DNA from 3 places in the Paenibacillus sp. Cedars genome. Region 3 is predicted to be linked to each of the others. Evidence: riboswitches for the same ligand, from Rfam matches in the RefSeq annotation. Region 3 holds a riboswitch; each other region holds the start of a gene.
The links. Region 3 has a riboswitch for cyclic di-AMP ahead of B9D94_RS00270 (C40 family peptidase). Riboswitches for the same ligand answer to the same signal wherever they lie in the genome.

Region 1 (6,958 bases), on a different replicon from region 3:
GAACCGCTAGGAAAGAAAACAGCGTGAGACAAAATAAAGCGCCGAACGGGAAAAATGAGAAAGCTTCATTTTCCAAACCCATATGGAAACCTCCTTCATTGAGTATTCTGTGAGAAGACGATTTTCCGAAATTCAAAGAATCCGTGCTCCCAAATAAAAAGATAACAAACAAATATCTCAAACGAAGATGTAGAAAGGTCTCAAAATTATAAACAAATCATCACAATACAAAAGCTCGTATAAGCACTGGGACAGAGCGATTCGTAATATTGGGAAATTATAAGGAGCAGCCTTTGTTCTTTAACTTCCTCGCCAACCATCATACCCCTATAAAAATGCATGAAATTAATCGATGACTTTAACCAAGTCAAAGGGGGGATACATAATGAGCTATACCATATTGCAAACTCCAACATGAATGAAGTCAACAAGGTTTGGAGAATGATCGTGTAAGATGAAAAAAACAATACAGAATGATTCTAGCTTTGTTACGCAAATACGATCCCGTACAATATCAAGCCTACGTCTAAGATCAAAACACTCGATTTGATGCAAAGGAACCAATGCAAAATTACAAACTGATGATGATCCGAAATGATATTAAAGGTGAGCTTGAATGGTGAAATAAACCTGCACTAGCCACAACATAATTAAAAAAAGCCGCAATCTGGTCATACCCCTGTCAAGTAGACAGGTGAAAAAGACTAAGCAGCCAGCGCGTGTCGGTACTCAATCGGCGCGCGCTGTTTAAGTTTTGCCTGAAAACGCTGGTAGTTGTAAAAGTAGATATAATCTTCAACGGCTTGATGTAACTCTTCTTCTGATTTACACTGAAGGAGGTACAACTTTTCTGTTTTGAGATGCGAAAAAAAGGATTCGATGCATGCATTATCTAGGCAGGTTGCTTTGCGAGAGTGGCTGCCTTTAATGCTGAATTCTTCTAACCGTGTGTTGTACGCCTGAGACGTGTATTGGAAGCCCTGATCCGAATGGAGCACGGCTTCTGAGACGTCTTTTTTTCTTATCCACTGCTCGACGGTATCGAGTACAAGTTCCAAATCGTTACGTCTAGAAATCTGCCAAGCTACAATCTCATTATTAAACAAATCTTGAATCACGGACAAATAATAAAAGTGTGTTCCGTCAGAGATATAGGTAATATCCGTCACCATTTTTTGTCCCGGGGCAGTAGCATGAAATTGCCGTTTGAGTCGGTTAGGGTACACCACGGATGGTGTATAACTAGATAATTTTCGTTTCTTTCGAATCACAGACTGAATCGACAGCTCTTTCATCAAACGCCATACCTTTTTGTGATTCACACGGTAACCAGCTTCCCACAAAGCCGTTACCATTCGAGGATAACCGAAATATGGATGAGCCAAGTGAGTAGCCATCATGTGTTCTTTGATCTCTTGATCCAGGCCTTCTTTTTGGCTACTACGATAAAGGCGCATTGACCGCCACTTGTAGTAACTGGCTCTAGGCACTCCCACAACAGCTAACAACCTTGTAACGCCGTGTTGGTCCCTCAATTCTTCGATGATTTCATAGTTTTGCTGTCGACTAAGGCTGTCTCCTTTAACAGATTGGGATACCGCTTTTTTAAATAATCTACCTGCGCTTTTAGATAATCTCGTTCTTCTTCGATACTTGAGAACGTCGTGCGAGGGCGTCCTTTCATGGGACTACCAGAGCCTTTACGCGTATCGAATACCTCTCCATCTCGATATTTTCTCACCCACGTTTTAAGTTGTGTACAACTTCGTATTCCCAGCTTGTCTGCTACAGCTTGATAGCTCATAGATCCCTCGAGGTAGCATTGAACTGCTCTTAATTTGAACTCCTCCGTATACGATTGAAAAACTTGTCCCTTTTTAGCCATAAAAATACCCCCTCCAAGTTCGCTCGATTCTCATGATAACATGAGGCTTTTTTCGAGTGTCTACTTTGAGGGGATAATACCAAATCGCGGCTTTTTTATTATCTCGTCTTATCCAATCAAAATATGATCTTCCGCGTAGCCAATTTTGGATGAACGCTTTTTCTGAGCCAATGCGTAAGCCAGTGTCAAGGGACCCAGCCGTCCGGCAAACATCGTTATGGTTACAATGAATTTCCCCACGGGAGATAATTCGCTTGTCAATCCCATCGACAATCCAGTAGTGCTGAAAGCGGATGTCGCTTCAAACAGCACTTCCAAAAAATGTTCTTCCAGCATTCCTTCTGAAATGGTCAGCAATAGGGAAACTCCCAGCACAACCACCAGAGAACTCATGACAACGGCCAGTGCGCGCATAACGGTTTCGCCTGCTATTTTGCGCTTGAAGGCATGGATTTGACCACCCCCGCGAAAGGTTTGGATCGTAGCTAATATGAGTACAACAAGTGTATTGATCTTAATACCGCCGCCTGTCCCTCCGGAAGCAGCACCAATGAACATCAGAATAATAATGAAGAACTGAGAAGCTGCCAGCATACTGCCGATATCAATCGTATTAAACCCCGAGCTTCGTGGCGTTATGCCTTGAAAAAAAGCAGCCAGTACTTGTTCGCTCCCACTCAATTGGCCAAAGGTTGACGGATTCCAGCTCTCCATAAAGTATATAAATAGAAAACCGAGCAGGGACAGCGTTCCTGTCCCGACCAGAACAACCTTGGAGTGAAGCGAAAGTTTTTTCCATGAACGTTTTTGGAATACATCCACAATGACGATATAGCCGAGACCTCCAATGATAAATAACAGGACAATCGTAATATTGACGATCGGATCGCCAACGAAGGGTGTCAGGCTGTCAGACCACAGGGCGAAACCGGCATTGTTGAATGCGGAAACGGAATGGAAAAGGGCGTAATAGGCCGCCTGCCCCCATCCAAAATCCGATTGCCAACGAAGTGTTAGAACAATCGTTGCCAGTGCTTCAAATGCGAAAGCGATAAGTACCATGTACATTGACAATTTAACCAAACCTTGTGCCGAAGTTGAATAGGTGGTTTGCTGGATGATGAGCCGTTGTTTCAAGCCAATCCTTTTCCCCAAAACAATGGCGACCATGACACCAAAGGTCATAAAGCCAAGTCCGCCAATTTGGATCAACATCATAATGATGACTTGTCCAAAAGTTGAAAACACGCTGCCGGTATCCAAGACAACGAGTCCGTTTACGCATATTGCTGACGTGGCCGTAAATAATGCATCCAGCAGACCAACTGAACTTCCGGTGGAGGAAGAGTGGGGAAGCGCCAGCAATGCGGCTCCGATTAATATCAATGTGAAAAAAACAAGCATGATGAGTTGAGGAGGGCTCATCTTTTTCTTAAGCTTGTTGATGAACAACTCCATTTTGCCAGGAGCGGAATGTTGTGTATTTCGATCGTTTGAATTTATAGAGGGTCTTCTCACAAATTCCACTCCCATTTCTTATTAATCTTCGTCCTTGGCATACATTTCTCTGTTTTGGAATAAAGACGAGTCTATTACTTTTCCGTGACTTATTTTTAGATATTGGACTTCTTGATCTGTTTTTATTTTTAGCAAACCGGTGTCAAAATCGGTATTCAACTCTTTGAAAAATAGTCCGCTGGCTACAGGGTTGCCCCCGGATTCCTTATTACCGATTATATAATGAGGACCCTCTTTGAAAACGGCGACTCGAATCCCTCGTTCATGGGTGTCAGTAATTTGTTCATCCATCCTCTGAACTGCCACGATGTGCAGATCCGTTTCGCCAATCTGGTTTAGGAGTTCGTTGACAAACGACCCGCGCGTAATTTCTTGCCATCGTGTTTGTCCAGACTGCCCGATGATGAGTTGGGTAATATGAAGGTTCTTGGCAGTTTCTGCTATGATTTCGGAAGCCTTGCGATCTTTGTTTGGTTTGACGATAAAGGTCGCCCCATATTCGTCGCATTTCATTTGCCACTCAGCCATATACCTTTCTTGTGTCTGATCAAGCTCATTCTCACGTAAGGGTATAACGCTCAACACAAACAGGGGACACTGAAGCAGATTGGCTAATTCACCGCCTCGGCGGATGAGGCGTTCGCCGTTCGGACCATAATACACGCATACCAGTATTTTTTCGTTGTTCAACAGATAAATCATTCCTTTCTTATTCTTCAGTAGACGGTAATTACCACATTAGCTTAAATTAAAAAGGCCTGGTTGCAGAGATATATCTGCTTCCAGACCTTGGCTGTACGAATTTTGGACAAGTCAAAGTAGAAGAGTGTTCTCTCCCAAGACGCTGACGAGGTTAGCTGTCGGATTCGGGATTGAGAGTTCCCGTTCCTTCTTCATCAGAAAGAATTCACCCCTAAAGCTTAAGCAGCTTTTGTTGGTTCCCCCGTTCCTCATAGAGGATTAAGCGTAATGCGTATAAAATTTATTGTAATAAATATTATGCTAAAATAAGCTAAAAGTAAACAGTCTGCCATGGGCAATGAATGTCATTCATGGGTTGAGGTAGAATTCAATCTCTGTTTTGTATATACTCGTTTCAAGTTATTATTTGATTACACGAAGGTTACTTACATATCCGTACCGTCTTTTTCCTTCACGGGGTTAGCTAATCCAAACTTCTTAACCAATGGTTTGATGGTTAACCCCTGCACGAGAAGTGAGAAAAGGACAACACTAAACGTGAGCACGAGTATATCGTCGCGGCCGGCGAAGGTTGAAGGCAAACTTAAGGCGAGTGCGATGGATAAGCTGCCCTTTAACCCTCCCCAATTCAAAACCATCTTCCATGATGAAGGGAAGGGTCTCAGGAAGTACAGGCTCGCGTAGACGGCCACAGTCCTACCGATGAGAACGATCAGAATGGCGGCACCGATTAACGCCCATTTGTCTGCGAAGTTAATATGTTTGATTTCGAGACCGATCATCAGGAATATCAATGAATTTGCAATCAACGTGATGACGTCCCAGAACGAATTAATGTTCATCTTGGTCGTCTCCGACATCCCGATGCGCGCTCCGTAACTGCCGAAAATCAAGCCGCCCACGACGACGGCAATCACACCGGATACATGGAAATGCTCGGCGATAAAGAAACTTCCGAAGAAGAGGAGCATTGAGAACGCAATCTCCAACGGATAATCGTCATAGAAGCGAATGAGCTGTGAGAATAGATACCCAAGCAAGCCTCCAACTGCGATACCGCCGACACTGAACTTGAGAAAGAGCAATAGGCCGCTGCCTGCTCCCGCCCAGCCCATTTCCATATATGTAAGTAAATAAACGGAGGAGATCTGAAACAACACAACGGCAATTCCGTCATTAAACAACGATTCCCCTTCAATAATCGTCACGATTTTCTTCGGTACGCCTAAAGACTTGAAGATGGAGATGACACTGATCGGATCTGTGGCGCTCATTAAAGCCGCAAAGGTAAATGCAACGACTAAAGGTAATCCCATAAGCCCGTACATGGCAAGAGCAATAAGAAGGAAAGAGAGCAAGGTGCCGCCAAAAGCAAGGGCAAGCACCGGCTTGCCTTGTTCACGAAGATGCGAGAATGGAAGCTTTAGCGTAGCATCCCCGAGAAGGATTGGCAGGAACAGGGAAATAATGATCGCTTGAAACACATTCGATTGGGTGATGAAAGATTCGGCTTCATCCAGCACCGGCACGTGGATCAATCCAAGCAGCAGACCTACGATAACAAGAGCAATAGAGTAGGGCTGATTCATTTTTTTGGCTAACGCGATAACCCCCATCGAAACCGCTAGTAGAATTAACAATTGAACGAATATCTCATTAAAATGATGCATAGAGCCCCCCTCCTTAAAGAAGATAATCTCCAGTTATTGTAACTTAATGACCTCCAAACAACAAATATATTGACAAATGGGAAAAAGAGGGCGTATTTTATGAATATAAAATAAAATTAATCACAGAATCATTTCTATGCTGATTAAGGATGTGAAATACGATATGCCAAAAAAATTCTCTGACGAAGAACGCAAGTGGATTCGAGAAAAACTGCTGATGGAGGCACGTCAGCATTTCGAAAGGTCTGGTCTCCGTAAAACGAGTGTTGAAGAATTAACGAAGGCGGTCGGCATTGCCCAAGGCTCGTTTTACATGTTCTTCGGATCGAAAGAGGAATTGTATTATGAACTGATTCTGGAAGAGGAGGATCGAATCCGCAGTGCGGTTCTAGACTTATTTCCTCCAGAACAGGTCAGCAGCCAGGATAGCATCAAACGGTTTCTCTTGTATTCATTAAGGATGATGGATGAGAGCCCGCTGCTTCGGCAGATGATGGATCGGGGGGAGATGGAGCTGTTGTTCAGGAAATTACCGAAGGAACTGCTGGATCGTAACTTTACCGAGGATCAGGATGCGCTCCTGCCAGTGATTGCAGCTTGGCAGAAAGCCGGCATTTTGAATGGTACGGCACCCGAATCCATCGTGGGCATGATCAGATCCTTGGCATTTCTTACGCTGCACAGAAAAGAGATTGGAGAAGCACCATTTACAGCTACGATCGAATTGTTGGTAGAGTTATTATCTGCCGGTATGCTCGCAGTGTCCAAAGGGGCACAAGGAGGTGAGGGATTGTGATCGAAGTAAGCGGGCTTCATTTCACTTATCCCAATCGTAAAGAGCCGACCCTGCAGGGACTTGATTTTGTCATACGGTCTGGAGAAATCTTTGGATTTCTCGGCCCGTCTGGTGCAGGTAAAAGCACAACGCAGAAGCTGCTGATCGGTGTTCTGAAGGGATATCGTGGGAGCATAAAGGTAATGGGAAACGAAATTAAGGAAATCGGTCCGGAATATTACGAGCGAATCGGTGTAGCCTTTGAATTTCCTAACTTCTACAACAAATTTTCGGTTCTCGAAAATTTAAAACTTTTTCGATCTCTTTACAAGGGGAATACGGAGGATCCATTGAGATTGCTTGAACAAGTTGATTTGTCAGATGCAGCCAATATGATGGTTTCACACC
Region 2 (6,958 bases), on a different replicon from region 3:
TGCCCAATGTGGGCACCGTGATGCAGGCCTACTTGTTCCGCACGGAGGAAGACGTGCGAAGCCTGATGGAGGCGGGGGTCAATCTGCGCCTGGTAAAGGGGGCATATAAAGAGCCCGGAACCATTGCCTTTCAGCAGAAACGCGAAGTGATCGATAACTATAAAAAATTGATCAAAATGCATTTCGATCAGGGAGCGTACACTGCGATTGCCACGCACGATGACAATATCATCGACTGGGTCAAGGTGTTTGCCGAGCAGAGCCGCATAGAGAAAGAGGATTTCGAATTTCAGATGCTGTACGGGCTGCGAATGAACGATCAGGCTGCGCTTGCAGAGGATGGCTATCGCATCCGTTGTTATATGCCCTACGGGACGATGTGGTACCCGTACTTCACCCGGCGGCTGGCGGAGAAACCGGCTAACCTCATGATGGTGCTGAAAAATATGTTCAAGTGAGGGGTGTGAACACCGCCCTTACCTTAAAAGAAATAATAAGCTTGCGAGCAATCCATCAGGAAGGACCGCTCCAGCGGGAGGCTGCCTAGGCGTTCGCGAGTTACATGCTGGTGCAGGTTCGTCTCCAGATCGGCTAACGCCGATACGGCGAGCAGCATCCGAGCGGATCCCCATTGCTGCTGCTGCTGAGCATAGCGTATGGCCTCAGTCACGGGCATGCCCCGCAGCCTTGCAAATACAGATGCCCAGCGGACCAGATCTGCGAATTCTCTCGTGCTCGGCAGGGCATATTCCGCATAACCGGCTGCTTCTCCGCAGCTGATTTTGAACAAGCCGCAGTTCCAGCTTCGATCGCTCCAGGGGATAAAGCGTTCAGCCGAGCCCCAGTCGAAACGGAACATTTCCATATAGCGGATGGGCTCTTCACATATTGTTGGCGCTGTTTGGATGGCTGTTGCCTGTGCTTCGAATTCGATGAGTTTCGTCATGATCTACGCTCCCTTATAAGATGTTATATGCAAGACAAAAAGGCCTGGTGAGCAGAGAAACCCCGCTCTCCAGGCCTTTTTCCGGTTAGCAGCCGATGAAGCGGCCGCTTTAGCTTGGCTGGATCGTGTTCTCTCTCAATACGCCTACGAGGTTAGCTGTCGGATTCGGGCTTGAGAGCGCCCTACCACAATGCCTGGTCAGGCATCGCGGATTCACCCCATTCACCAACAGAAGTCCTATCGGTGATATTGGTTCCCCCGTCTCCCGATCTGTCGGGAGCTCAGCGTATAACGTGTGTTGCGAATAGATGGATGAATCATACGCCGGAGGCAGCCAAAAGTAAATGACCGTATTTGACGCATACATTCCGAAAATCGATGAAATCCGTAAAAGAAAACGTGTACATTTGGTATTGTCATCTATTATCATGGCAAAATCTCAGTATCTCGATGGATTGCGATAAATTCGAGAAAACAAGAGAAATACATAGTATGGAGCAGTATTCGAGAGATAATGAAGATATACTGGTTAGATCTTGTTCCACATTCAGCCACACGTGTTTCTGAGCTCATTTACATCCCGCACGGCCGGACGTATGATACGAACTATGAATTGACGGATGATTCCAAGAGCAGGGCACAGCGGCAGCCGGTCGATAAGATTCATAAGGATACAAGGCAGTGTGAGAGCTGCGGTGCTCCTTTATGAATGAGAACCTCGGCGAAGGCACCATGGGTCTTCCAGAGGCTCAGGGTCAAGCGACTCTCACGGCTTGACTCTGACGGCTGTACAGTTCTGCCAGGCTTGGAATATAAGTCAATAGCTAATTGAATAACATGCTACTCGTTTTCAATTTTCGCTGAGTCCTTGAATGGAAAAGGAACGGGGGAACCAGTCGGGAGATGAACTTGATCTCTCAGGGGTGAATCCCATAGACAAGATAACGGTCTATGGGTAGGGCGACTCTCACGCCCGAATCCGTCAGCTAACCTCGTAAGCGTATCGAGAGAGGCAACGATTGTCGTGGACTTTAGCCACGGTGTATTTCACCGTGGATGAATAAGAAGCCTGCGGGAAGAGTTCTTCTCCTCCCGCAGGCTTCTTTTTGTTGCCTTCTCTTTCTGAAACTTAGGAGGAGAAACACATGGAGAAACCGCAGGATTTCATCTTGGTATCCGCCCCGAATAAGGCCGGGGAGGAATTTATCCGCCAGTTGATGTACAAACACATTTCGTTTGCAGCTATAGCCAACAATCGGGCCGAGCAGGAGAGGATGATGGAACTGGGCTGCAAAGACATTATTCTGATTGATACCAGAGACGAGTCAACCTGGATCATTCCCGAGTTTCCCGTCAGCAAGGTGTTTCTGTTCGAAAGCAGCTTGAATCTGTGCTGCCGCTATTTGCGGATTTGCCGGACATGGACAACAAAGTCGATTTACGTCATTACCCACTCCAGCAATCCGCGGTTGATATATAAGGGACTGGGCGCCGATGTGGTGCTTCATACGAACCATCATCAGGTATCTTTCCTGATTTCGTCCATTGTCAGCTAGTTGCAGATTTAATGCCAAATACGGTTCGTGGAGGATTGGATTATGCAGGATTTTTATATGGTGCTCATATTAGGAGGGACCTACGGACTGTTCATGCTGTTTATGTCCTGGTGTGGACGCGTGGTTTCAGAACCGGAGGCTGATCAGCTGTGATCATATTATTGGTATGTACGCTCTTTATTTTTCTGTATTTGATTTATGCGCTGGTTCACCCTGAAAAATTCTAGGGGAACCGCTGAAGGAGGAAGGCACTCGTCATGGGCATTATACAAATTGCCATCGTTATTCTGGTTCTGCTGCTGCTGGTTAAGCCGCTCGGAACCTATCTATATCAGGTATTTCGCAATGAAGATAACCGAACCGATAAATGGTTCTCCTGGGCAGAGAAGCCGATATTTGCACTGATTGGCTTGAAAGACCGCAAGGGGATGACCTGGAAAGGGTATGCTCTCAGCTTTGTCATTACGAATATCATACTGGTAGCTTCAGGCTACCTGATTCTGCGGCTGCAAAAGGTACTGCCGTTCAACCCGAACGGAATCGATAATATGGAATCAACCTTGTCATTCAATACGATCATCAGCTTTATGACCAATACGAATCTGCAGCATTACAGCGGAGAGTCGGGGCTATCCTATTTTGCGCAGATGGCTGTCATTACGATGATGATGTTTACATCGGCGGCGACCGGGCTGTGCGTGGCCATCGCTTTTATCCGGGCAGTGACCAGTAAGGGGACAACCGTCGGCAACTTCTTCGAGGACTTTGTGAAGGCTCATATCCGGGTATTCATTCCGGCGGCCTTCATCATTGCAATGGTGCTGGTCGCCCTGCAGGTGCCTCAGACCCTGAAGCCTGCGCTCAGCGTGACCACGATGGAAGGAAGCGAGCAGCAAATTGCGGTAGGTCCGGTGGCTGCTCTTGAATCGATCAAGCATCTGGGTACCAACGGCGGCGGATATATGGGGGTCAATTCGTCCCATCCGTTTGAGAATCCGTCCCCTCTAACCAATGTGATTGAGATCCTGTGCATGTGGAGTCTCGGGGCTGCGCTTCCGTATACATTTGGTTTGTTTGCCAAGAGCCGCAAGCAGGGCTGGATTATATTCTCTGTGATGATGACCTTGTTCATCGGCTTCTTGTCTCTGAACTATGCCGCTGAATCAAACGGCAATCCGGCACTGAACCGACTGGGGATTGATGCATCCCAAGGCAGCATGGAAGGTAAGGAAGTCCGGTTCGGGATCGCCCAGTCCTCGCTGTTTACTACAGTGACGACGGCGGCTACGACCGGTTCAGTTAACAACATGCATGATACACTCACGCCGCTTGGCGGAATTACGCCGCTGTCCCTGATGATGCTGAACTCTGTTTTTGGCGGAAAAGGCGTCGGGCTGATGAATATGCTCATGTATGCGATACTGGCTGTGTTCCTGGCCGGGCTTATGGTTGGGCGAACGCCTGAATTTCTGGGCAGAAAAATAGAAGCGCGGGAAATGAAGCTGATCGCCATCGTCATTCTGGTGCACCCATTTATCATTCTGGCTCCGACGGCGCTTGCCCTGATGACGGATGCCGGGCAGGCGGGCATTACCAATGCCGGCTTCCATGGCATCTCACAGGTGTTGTACGAATACACGTCATCCGCAGCCAATAACGGTTCCGGGTTTGAAGGACTTGCAGATAACACGCCGTTCTGGAACATCACAACCGGGCTCGTCATGCTGTTCGGCCGTTATATCTCGATGATCGCTCTGCTGGCGGTCGGCGGTTCACTGATGCGGAAGCAATGGGTACCGGAGACACTCGGGACGTTCCGAACAGACAATAAGCTGTTTGCCGGCATTCTCCTCGCGGTGGTTCTGATCATCGGCGCATTGACTTTCCTGCCTGTGCTGGTGCTCGGCCCGATTGCTGAGCATCTGACGATCCGTTAATTAGAAAAGGTGGCCTATTACCATGAATAATACGAGAACCAAAGTGATGTCCAAAGAAATGGTCAATCAAGCGCTGAAGGACAGCTTCATCAAGCTGAATCCAGCTTTCATGATGAGAAATCCCGTGATGTTTGTTGTGGAGGCCGGAACCTTGGTGGTTCTGCTCATGACACTGTTTCCATCCAATTTCGGTACAGAAGGCAGTACCGGATTCAATCTGACGGTGTTTGTGATTCTGCTGTTTACGCTGCTGTTCGCGAACTTTGCCGAGGCCCTTGCCGAGGGCAGGGGTAAAGCTCAGGCCGATTCTCTTAAGCAATCCAAGAAAGAAATGACCGCCCATAAAGTGATGGAAGGCGGAGGGGTTCAGTCCGTGCCGTCTACCGATCTTCGCAAAGGGGATATCGTGGTGGTTACGCAGGGCGAGATGATCCCTGGTGACGGAGAGGTCATCGCCGGTCTGGCATCTGTCGACGAATCTGCCATTACGGGAGAATCCGCGCCGGTGATCAAAGAAGCAGGCGGCGATTTCAGCTCGGTCACCGGGGGAACCCGGGTGGTCAGCGATACAATCAAAATTCGGATTACCAGCGATCCCGGCGAATCGTTTATTGACCGAATGATCTCACTGGTTGAAGGAGCTTCGCGGCAGAAGACGCCGAATGAAATAGCGCTGAACACACTGCTGATTGTGTTGACCCTGATCTTCCTGATCGTTGTGGTTACACTCGCTCCGATTGCCAAGTATCTTGGCATCGAGCTGTCTGTCCCGGTATTGATCTCGCTGCTGGTATGTTTGATTCCGACCACGATCGGCGGGCTGCTGTCGGCCATCGGGATTGCAGGCATGGACCGGGTGACCCAGTTCAATGTGTTGGCGATGTCGGGTAAAGCGGTGGAAGCGGCCGGAGATATTAATACAATGATCCTGGATAAGACCGGAACCATTACGTTTGGCAACCGGATGGCAAGTCAACTGATCCCGGCCCGTGGCGAAACGCTGGCATCGGTTGCCCAGTGGGCAGCGGTCAGCTCGCTGCTGGACGAAACACCGGAAGGCCGCTCCGTTCTGGAGCTGTTGAAGAAGGAAGGCCTTGAGGTGGGTGAGAGTATGACGGCGGGAGCCGAATTCATCGAATTTAAGGCAGAGACCCGAATGAGCGGCATGGACCTGAAGGATGGCCGAAAAGTTCGCAAGGGTGCAGTGGATGCCGTCAAGGCTTGGGTGCTGTCTCAAGGAGGCTCCATACCTCCGGACTTGACGCCAAACAGTGATGCAATTGCTACGGAGGGAGGAACCCCGCTGGCTGTGGCTGTGGATCACCGCATCTATGGATTGATCTACCTGAAGGACACTGTGAAACCGGGAATGAAGGAACGGTTTGAACAGCTGCGCCGGATGGGCATTAAGACCATTATGTGTACAGGCGATAATCCGCTGACTGCAGCGACGATTGCCCGCGAAGCGGGAGTGGATGATTTCATCGCAGAGAGCAAGCCGGAGGATAAGATCGCCGTCATTCGAAAAGAACAGGCCGAAGGCAAGCTGGTGGCCATGACCGGTGACGGAACGAACGATGCGCCGGCCCTTGCACAGGCCGATGTCGGGCTTGCGATGAACAGCGGTACCACCGCCGCGAAGGAGGCGGCCAATATGGTGGATCTGGATTCAGATCCATCCAAGATTATCGAGGTCGTTGCCATCGGGAAGCAATTGCTGATGACAAGAGGCGCGCTGACCACGTTCAGCGTTGCGAACGATGTCGCCAAATATTTTGCCATCATTCCCGCCATGTTTGCAGCTGCTATTCCAAGCATGAACGTATTGAATGTCATGGGACTCGGTTCCCCTATGTCGGCCATCCTGTCCGCGCTGATCTTCAATGCGATCATTATTCCGCTGCTCATTCCGCTTGCGATGAAGGGTGTCGCCTATAAGCCGATGAGCTCATCGAAGCTGCTACAGCGTAATGTACTTGTCTACGGATTAGGCGGCGTGATCGTGCCGTTCATCGGGATTAAGCTGATTGACATGATTGTCCACTTATGGATTTAGGCGTGTTGGTTAAACCGGGTATATAGAGATAAACCAAAGGTTGATTATACAAGGTAGATATGAAAGAAAGGGTCGAAGAATAATGAATAATCCTGTGCAAACATCGTCAACGTCCACGCCTCATGCTGAGGCGGGCAACGCTCGCGTCTCCGTAGGCATTGCGCTTAGAGCAAGTCTTGTATTCATTGTGCTGTGCGGAGTTCTGTATCCTCTGGTAACTACAGGTGCAGCGCAGCTGCTGATGCCGAAGCAAGCCGGCGGCAGCCTGATTACGGATGAGAGCGGAAAGGTGGTAGGCTCGGAACTGATCGGCCAGAACTTTACGGACCCGCAATTTTTCCATGGGAGGGTGTCCAGCATCGAATACAACGCAGCCGGCTCAGGCAGCAATAACTATGCACCTTCCAATCCCGAGATGATCGATCGAACAAAGGCGTCGATTGAGGCATGGAAGGAGAATAAT
Region 3 (6,958 bases):
ATCGGGTTTGCGGAAAATTTAAAGGAAATAAGTGAAATCATAAAATAATCGTCCATAAAGCCGGTCACTAGACCGGCTTTATTTTTATATGTTTATCACATGTATTGATTTTAAATGACACGTCACCTATCATATGAAAGGTGACGTGTCATTTAATTTAAAAAGAGAGGATGTATAATATTGGAGACCCCAACATTTCGAGTACATCGAATACAAACCGGAGCAGTTCGTGTTCACCCTCAGCAGGTGGAAGGAAGCAAATTCAATCGCTCGATTTGGATTCTTACATCCAGGAAGTGGACTGAATGGCTTCCCATTAATACATATTTAATAGAACACCCGAAAGGTCTGGTGCTCTTTGATACCGGGGAAGATCCGTCAGTTAATGAACCGGATTTTTACCCATGGTGGGCTCCTCAATATCGGAAGATGTGTCAATTTAAAATTCGTGAATCAGAATCGGTAACTGAGGGGATCCTGCGCCTCGGATTTTCTCCTGATGATGTCAGATATGTGATACTAAGCCACTTGCATTCAGATCATGTTGGAGGGATTGCTCGATTAACTAAATCGGAGTTTGTCATTAGTGAGCGTGAATGGGCAGATGGTCAACGTTTTGGAGCAACGTTCATGCATGGATATCAAAAACATAGATTTTATAATCCTGATTATAAATATCAAATTATTCATCATGAAAAGATGAATCAAGCAGGTGCATTTATAAATGGATATGACTTGATCGGGGATGGTTCCCTTGTGATTGTTCCGACCCCAGGGCATACATTTGGTCATCAATCGTTGTTGGTAAATGGAAGACAGCCGGTTTGCTTAGCCGGGGATGCAATCTACACACAATCACAATTTAAGCGAGAGGTAGCAGATGGTGTTGCAGATGATAAAAAGGCAGCTGTAACAACAATGAACCAACTTAGGGAGTGGTCAAAAAGAAATGGTGGTGCACCTATACTATCAACCCATGATCCGGACGCTGGAGTTTTGCTTTCGAGGCGTAATGGTATGATATAATTTCTACATATCAAGTATGCTACGGAGAATGGTGATTAACTTGGAACAAAATATAGAACTTGCTGAACAATTACGTTTTCTGATTCTTGCTGCCGAAAGACAGGGTGGACGTATGTTACAGTCTGCATTGAGTAAAGAAAGTATTACCGGATCACAGGCGGAGGTGTTACGGGTTCTTGAAGAGAGAGGACCACTCTCATTGAAGGAGCTCGGCTTTCTGTTAATATGTGAAGGTGGCAGTCCATCAAGGCTCGTTAACAAACTTGTTCAGGATGGTTACATTATTCGTGATACGGACCCTAAAGATTCCAGAGCGGTTATATTACGTTTATCCGATAAAGGTGTGGAAAAATCAAGAAGAGTAACATTGATAGAACAGGAACTATACACGATGATATCTCGAAAAATCGATAACGATAAGTTAGAATCGATCAACCAGTTCCTTTGCGAACTGTTGTCAGAAGAACCTATTGCCGGCAGCCTGCAGGCTAGGGGTTTCATGAAATAATGTGATGCCTCGCTTTATGCCCAAAGAAAAAAAGAGGCTCGTTTGAGCCTCTTGCAGTAATTGTTTCACACATGGGTCATGCCCTAAGAAGTTTGGCGTTAATTGCTACGACAATAGTACTGAGAGACATCAGTATGGCTCCTATCGCAGGGTTTAGGACAATTCCAGCACCGTATAATATACCGGCGGCAAGTGGAATGGCAATAATATTATAACCACTGGCCCACCAAAGATTTTGAATCATTTTATTGTAAGCTTTCCTGGATAAGTCGAGAATCGAAACGACATCATTAGGATCACTTCTTACAAGAACAATATCTGCTGTTTCAATTGCGACATCCGTTCCCGCGCCAATAGCAATGCCGAGATCTGCTTTTGCTAAGGCTGGAGCATCATTCACCCCATCCCCCGTCATGGCAACCATATAACCCTCTTTTTGAATCTCCGTAATTTTATCAGCCTTTTGATGGGGGAGGACTTCTGCATATATCTCATCTAAATGTAAGCTTTCGCCGACCCATTGGGCAACTTTTCTGTTATCCCCTGTCAACATCATTGATTTAATTTCTAACGACTTTAAGTTTTCTACAGCGTTCTTTGCACTATCCCGGACTTTATCTGCAAGGCCAATTAGACCGGCATATTGGTTATCTACAACGGCAAAGACAACCGTTTTTCCTTGTGATGCCAGCTTATTATACTCCGCAATAGGATAATCTATTTTTTGATCCTCCATAAAGCCAGGGCTAACAACCAAAACATCCTTACCGTTAACTTTCCCCTTAAGACCTTTCCCTGTCAGTGCTTCAAATGACTCTGGTTCTGGTATTTTTATTTCACGGTTTTTCACTTCTTCCACTACACCTTTAGAGATAGGATGTTCGGATTGAGCTTCTAGGGAACCAACGAGGGTTAAAATTTCCGTCTCTGTATATCCCGATGCCGGTAAAATATCGGTTATTCCAAATTTACCTTGAGTTAGTGTTCCTGTTTTATCAAATACGACAGCGTTCAATTTTCGAGCTTCTTCAAAGGCAGTACGGTTACGTATCAATAAGCCTTTTTTCGCTGCTATCGAGGTAGTGGTTGATACAACAAGAGGTACGGCCAAACCCAAAGCGTGTGGACAGGCAATAATCATCACAGTCACCATGCGCTCTATTGCGAAGTTAAAGCCGTAACCTAATGAAAGCCATACGATTAGGGTTATTAAACCTGCACCTAAAGCTACATAAAATAACCATTTTGCCGCGCGATCGGATAAGTTTTGAGTTTTAGATTTAGATTCTTGAGCTTCTTTAACGAGTGAAATAACTTGAGATAAGTAACCCTTTTCACCACTATTGGTAACCGTTACGGTTAATGCTCCTTCACCGTTAACAGCACCTCCAATGAGTTTATCTCCAGGATTCTTGATGACCGGGACGGACTCCCCTGTAAGCATGGATTCATCGAGTGATGATTGTCCTTTCACAATGATTCCATCTACAGGGATTCGCTCTCCAGGTTTAATTAATATTGTTTGCTCTGGGCTTAACTCTGACACGCTTACCTCTTTGATATCTCCATTTTCCGTAATAAGATGTGCTTCAGAAGGGATTAGTTTGACCAATTCCTCTAGGGCATTAGATGCACCTAAAATAGACTTCATTTCTAGCCAGTGACCCAGCAGCATAATAACAATAAGGGTTGCCAGTTCCCAAAAGAAATCTACATCCGTCAATCCTATGACAATTAATGAACTGTATACGTAAGCAACAACGATAGCAAGTGATATTAACGTCATCATGCCCGGGCTCTTTTGTTTTAGTTCTCGATATGCACCAACTAAAAAAGGCTTACCTCCATAAAAGAAGACAAAAGTGGAGAGTAGAAACAGTAAAACGGTGTCATATGGAAACCGCCAATGTACCCCAATGAACATCTGAATCATTGGCGAGAGAGCCATGATTGGAATCGTAATAATTAAACAAATATAAAAGCGTTTTTTAAAGTCATCTACATGATGACCGGCATGTTTATCCCCGCCGTTATGTTGGTGCCCGGTACTATGATGTGATCCAGAATGGTCATGGTAGTCGTGTTTCATCCCTTGATGATGATGCTCACTATCGTGTTTGTGTATATGATTGTTCGTGAATTGATGTTTCACGCTCTTTTTGGAGTTTTTATACATTGAATTCACCTCTTCATAAGATTATTTAGTCTAATGCCGTAATAAGAAAAGATTGTTAGGACTACATTACGTAGTATTGTTACCCATTAATACTAATTTAAACCTAAAATAGTAAAGTAATCACGGATTCAAAGCTCAGTCTTCATGTACAATCATCATTTTCAAATTTGTTCAGTTTCCTCACAAAATCTACATAACTTCGGGTTATATAATAGTCAACCTAACAATAGGTTACAAATCGTATGAAAAGCGAGGTGATTACATTATTTGATTTTTTGAATCAAATAAAAAGTGTTGTGCATCCTAAATTCTTGAATCGTAAATTCGAAAGGAGATATTGACTATGTCACATGAACAATACCAAAAGTGTATCGAGGAATGCATACGTTGTATGATGGCATGTAATCATTGTTACAACGCTTGTCTTGATGAAGAGAATATAGCTATGATGACAAAATGTATTCGTTTAGATCGACAATGCGCTGATATTTGTGCTTTTGCTGCGCATGCAATGTCAACGAACAGTGTTTATGCGCGTGAGATCTGTAGTATCTGTGCCGATGTTTGTGAAGAATGTGGCACAGAATGTAAAATGCATGATGTAAAACACTGTCAAGAATGTGCAGAAGCTTGCTTTAGATGTGCAGAGGCTTGTAGAGCAATGGCAGCGTAGAACAGACTCAATAATCAATAAACCCTCCTTGTGAGAAAGGAGGGTTTATTGATTATAAGTTACAACTAAAATTATATATGACTTGGAGATAGCTGTTAGAGCAGATCAACGTCTGCTTGAACAGTTTTTTCTGCTATACTGAAAATGAAGTGGTTACAATAATGTATTTAATAACTAACTTAGAAGAAGTCTGTGTTCATATAAGAATAATACAATAAGAGCGAAACTTCTCCTTATAATTGTACTTTATGGGGTGAATTTGAACGAAACTCGACTGTTTATAAAAAAAATGATGGATTTAGAGGATGGGATTGACAACATATACGAAAATGTACTACATTATGTAGGGTTACAAAAAATTAATTTTTAATGCCGAGTTTCATTTTGAAAACGGGGGAACCATTCCGGGTGAATTATTCTTGATTGAAAAGGAATAAAGGGAGCCTTCTACCGAACCCTTAGCTAACTCCGTAGGCATCCGAAGGGAGAGCATGTGTTTGAAGAAATTCATGATTTCATTAATAGGGTCTGCTGTCATATTATCAGCTGGTGCGACTAATGCGTTTGCTGATGATCAATCCAAATTACGTACAGAAGTAAGTCAAGTCGTAGGTACACCTTACAAGTGGGGAGGAACTTCTGTATCGAGTGGATTTGATTGTTCTGGTTTTATCTTGTATATCTTTGATAAGTTTAATTTGGAGCTGCCACGGACATCAAATGCTCAGGCAAAAACGGGTACCCCAGTTGCAAAGAAAAATCTCAAGCCTGGGGATTTGGTATTCTTTAATACAAGTGGTGCTGGTATATCTCATGCAGGGATTTATATCGGTAATGGGCAATTTGCTCATTCTTCCAGTAGCAAGGGGGTAAGGATTAGTAATTTATCGGAATCATACTATAAGGATCGATACGTTACAGCAAGACGTACAATCTCGAAACAAAGTTATACAAAAATGGTTAGTGGATTGCACTAGTACTAATTTGTAATTAGACAAGCCCTGGTAAAAACCATGGGTTTGTTTTTTTGTATCCCATATTAAGGTGAATTAAATCTTGTTAAGAAATTAATTTAACAAATTTCATTAATCTGCAATAGAAATACCATAAAATGAAAAATTGACTAGTTAAATTAAATAAACTACAATTCGTAGTGTATAATATTATTGATTTCTTGATGTTTTTAAACAAGGATCAATTTTTTTGTTAAAACACTACAATGTGTAGTTAAAAATCCGGAAGGGAAGACTTTTTCTATGTGTGGGATTACAGGGCTTTTGATGTTTGAAAACAATTCTCTGCCAACGACGGCAGCAATAAGAAAAATGACCGATGCAATCAAACATCGTGGTCCCGATCAAACGGGCATTAGGTTGGTAGATCGGATTGCTTTAGGATTTACCCGTTTGTCGATCCTTGATTTGGAACACGGCAGTCAGCCTATTTCCAACGAAGATCAGAGCCTTTGGCTAGTTTTTAACGGTGAGGTTTATAATTATCAAACATTAAAAAGAGAACTTGAAGAGCTTGGTCATACGTTTAAAACGAACACAGATTCTGAAGTCATCATCCATTTATATGAGGAGTATCAGGAGCATTGTTTAGAAAAATTGCGTGGGATGTTTGGATTTGCAATATGGGATCGGAGGAAAAAACAATTATTTGCTGCTCGTGATCATTTCGGAATAAAACCATTCTATTACTATACGGATAACACTCAATTTGCCTTTGGCTCCGAAATTAAAAGTATCCTTTCTTTGGATGGTCTGAAACCCGCCGTTAACTCAAAAAGTCTGTTCCATTATCTAACATTACAGTATGTGCCCCAACCAGATACAATGTTTGCTGGAATAAAAAAGCTAGAGCCAGGTCACTATATGATTGTCGATCAATGGGGAAATATAAAAAAACAAGCATATTGGGAAGCTAAGTTCGAACCGGAACATCGGCCAATTGAAACATTCATTGAAGAGATCCGGTATAAACTTAATGAATCTGTGAATCTTCATACCCAGAGTGATGTGCCGATAGGGAGTTTTTTATCTGGTGGAATAGACTCAACATCGATTGCCAGTTATCTTAGCAAGAGAGGGCCTATAAAAACCTTCTCAGTAGGATTTGAAGGCGAGCATAATGAAAATATATACGCTAAAAAGACGGCAACTGAACTGGGTATAGATCATTTTGATGAAGTGATATCGGTTGATCGTTTTTTTGAGGATACAATCAAGGCTGTGTGGCATATGGATGAACCCATAGCAGATCCGTCTGCAATTGCGATCTATCGACTTTCCCAAGTGGCAAGGGAGCATATTACTGTCGCATTATCGGGTGAAGGTGCAGACGAGCTGTTTGGAGGATATCGTATCTATAGAGAGCCCTCCTCACTTAAGCCATTATCGTGGATTCCTACAAACCTAAAAAAGAACATCAAGCAATTTATAGACCAAATTCCCTTCAATTTTTATGGCAAAAACTATATGAAAAGAGGCTTAACTCCTTTAGAAGAACGATTTTTGGGGAATGCTAAGATCTTTAACGAACAAGAAAAAAGACTTGTCTTATCTTCAATGGT

Region 1: linked by a shared signal. The riboswitch ahead of B9D94_RS13410 (universal stress protein) and the one ahead of B9D94_RS00270 (C40 family peptidase) in region 3 are both predicted to bind cyclic di-AMP.
Region 2: linked by a shared signal. The riboswitch ahead of B9D94_RS26455 (hypothetical protein) and the one ahead of B9D94_RS00270 (C40 family peptidase) in region 3 are both predicted to bind cyclic di-AMP.

Annotation. Positions count from the first base shown of each region.
Region 1 is NZ_CP020866.1:2,543,452-2,550,409, forward strand. It holds gene B9D94_RS13390 (SHOCT domain-containing protein) at 1-82, opposite strand, end outside; partial or broken gene B9D94_RS13400 (IS3 family transposase) at 705-1,592, opposite strand; gene B9D94_RS31900 (transposase) at 1,532-1,885, opposite strand; gene B9D94_RS13405 (TrkH family potassium uptake protein) at 1,994-3,403, opposite strand; gene B9D94_RS13410 (universal stress protein) at 3,425-4,093, opposite strand; cyclic di-AMP (ydaO/yuaA leader) riboswitch at 4,230-4,380, opposite strand; gene B9D94_RS13415 (cation:proton antiporter) at 4,531-5,775, opposite strand; gene B9D94_RS13420 (TetR/AcrR family transcriptional regulator) at 5,939-6,571, shown strand; gene B9D94_RS13425 (ABC transporter ATP-binding protein) at 6,568-6,958, shown strand, end outside.
Region 2 is NZ_CP020866.1:5,437,318-5,444,275, reverse strand. It holds gene B9D94_RS26465 (proline dehydrogenase family protein) at 1-458, shown strand, start outside; gene B9D94_RS26460 (hypothetical protein) at 482-946, opposite strand; cyclic di-AMP (ydaO/yuaA leader) riboswitch at 1,072-1,243, opposite strand; cyclic di-AMP (ydaO/yuaA leader) riboswitch at 1,795-1,963, shown strand; gene B9D94_RS26455 (hypothetical protein) at 2,092-2,502, shown strand; gene B9D94_RS31985 (potassium-transporting ATPase subunit F) at 2,652-2,729, shown strand; gene kdpA (potassium-transporting ATPase subunit KdpA) at 2,760-4,439, shown strand; gene kdpB (potassium-transporting ATPase subunit KdpB) at 4,462-6,495, shown strand; gene kdpC (potassium-transporting ATPase subunit KdpC) at 6,578-6,958, shown strand, end outside.
Region 3 is NZ_CP020864.1:52,406-59,363, reverse strand. It holds gene B9D94_RS00295 (glutaredoxin family protein) at 1-48, shown strand, start outside; gene B9D94_RS00290 (N-acyl homoserine lactonase family protein) at 181-1,026, shown strand; gene B9D94_RS00285 (MarR family winged helix-turn-helix transcriptional regulator) at 1,067-1,534, shown strand; gene B9D94_RS00280 (heavy metal translocating P-type ATPase) at 1,611-3,710, opposite strand; gene B9D94_RS00275 (four-helix bundle copper-binding protein) at 4,054-4,383, shown strand; cyclic di-AMP (ydaO/yuaA leader) riboswitch at 4,744-4,876, shown strand; gene B9D94_RS00270 (C40 family peptidase) at 4,881-5,360, shown strand; gene asnB (asparagine synthase (glutamine-hydrolyzing)) at 5,640-6,958, shown strand, end outside.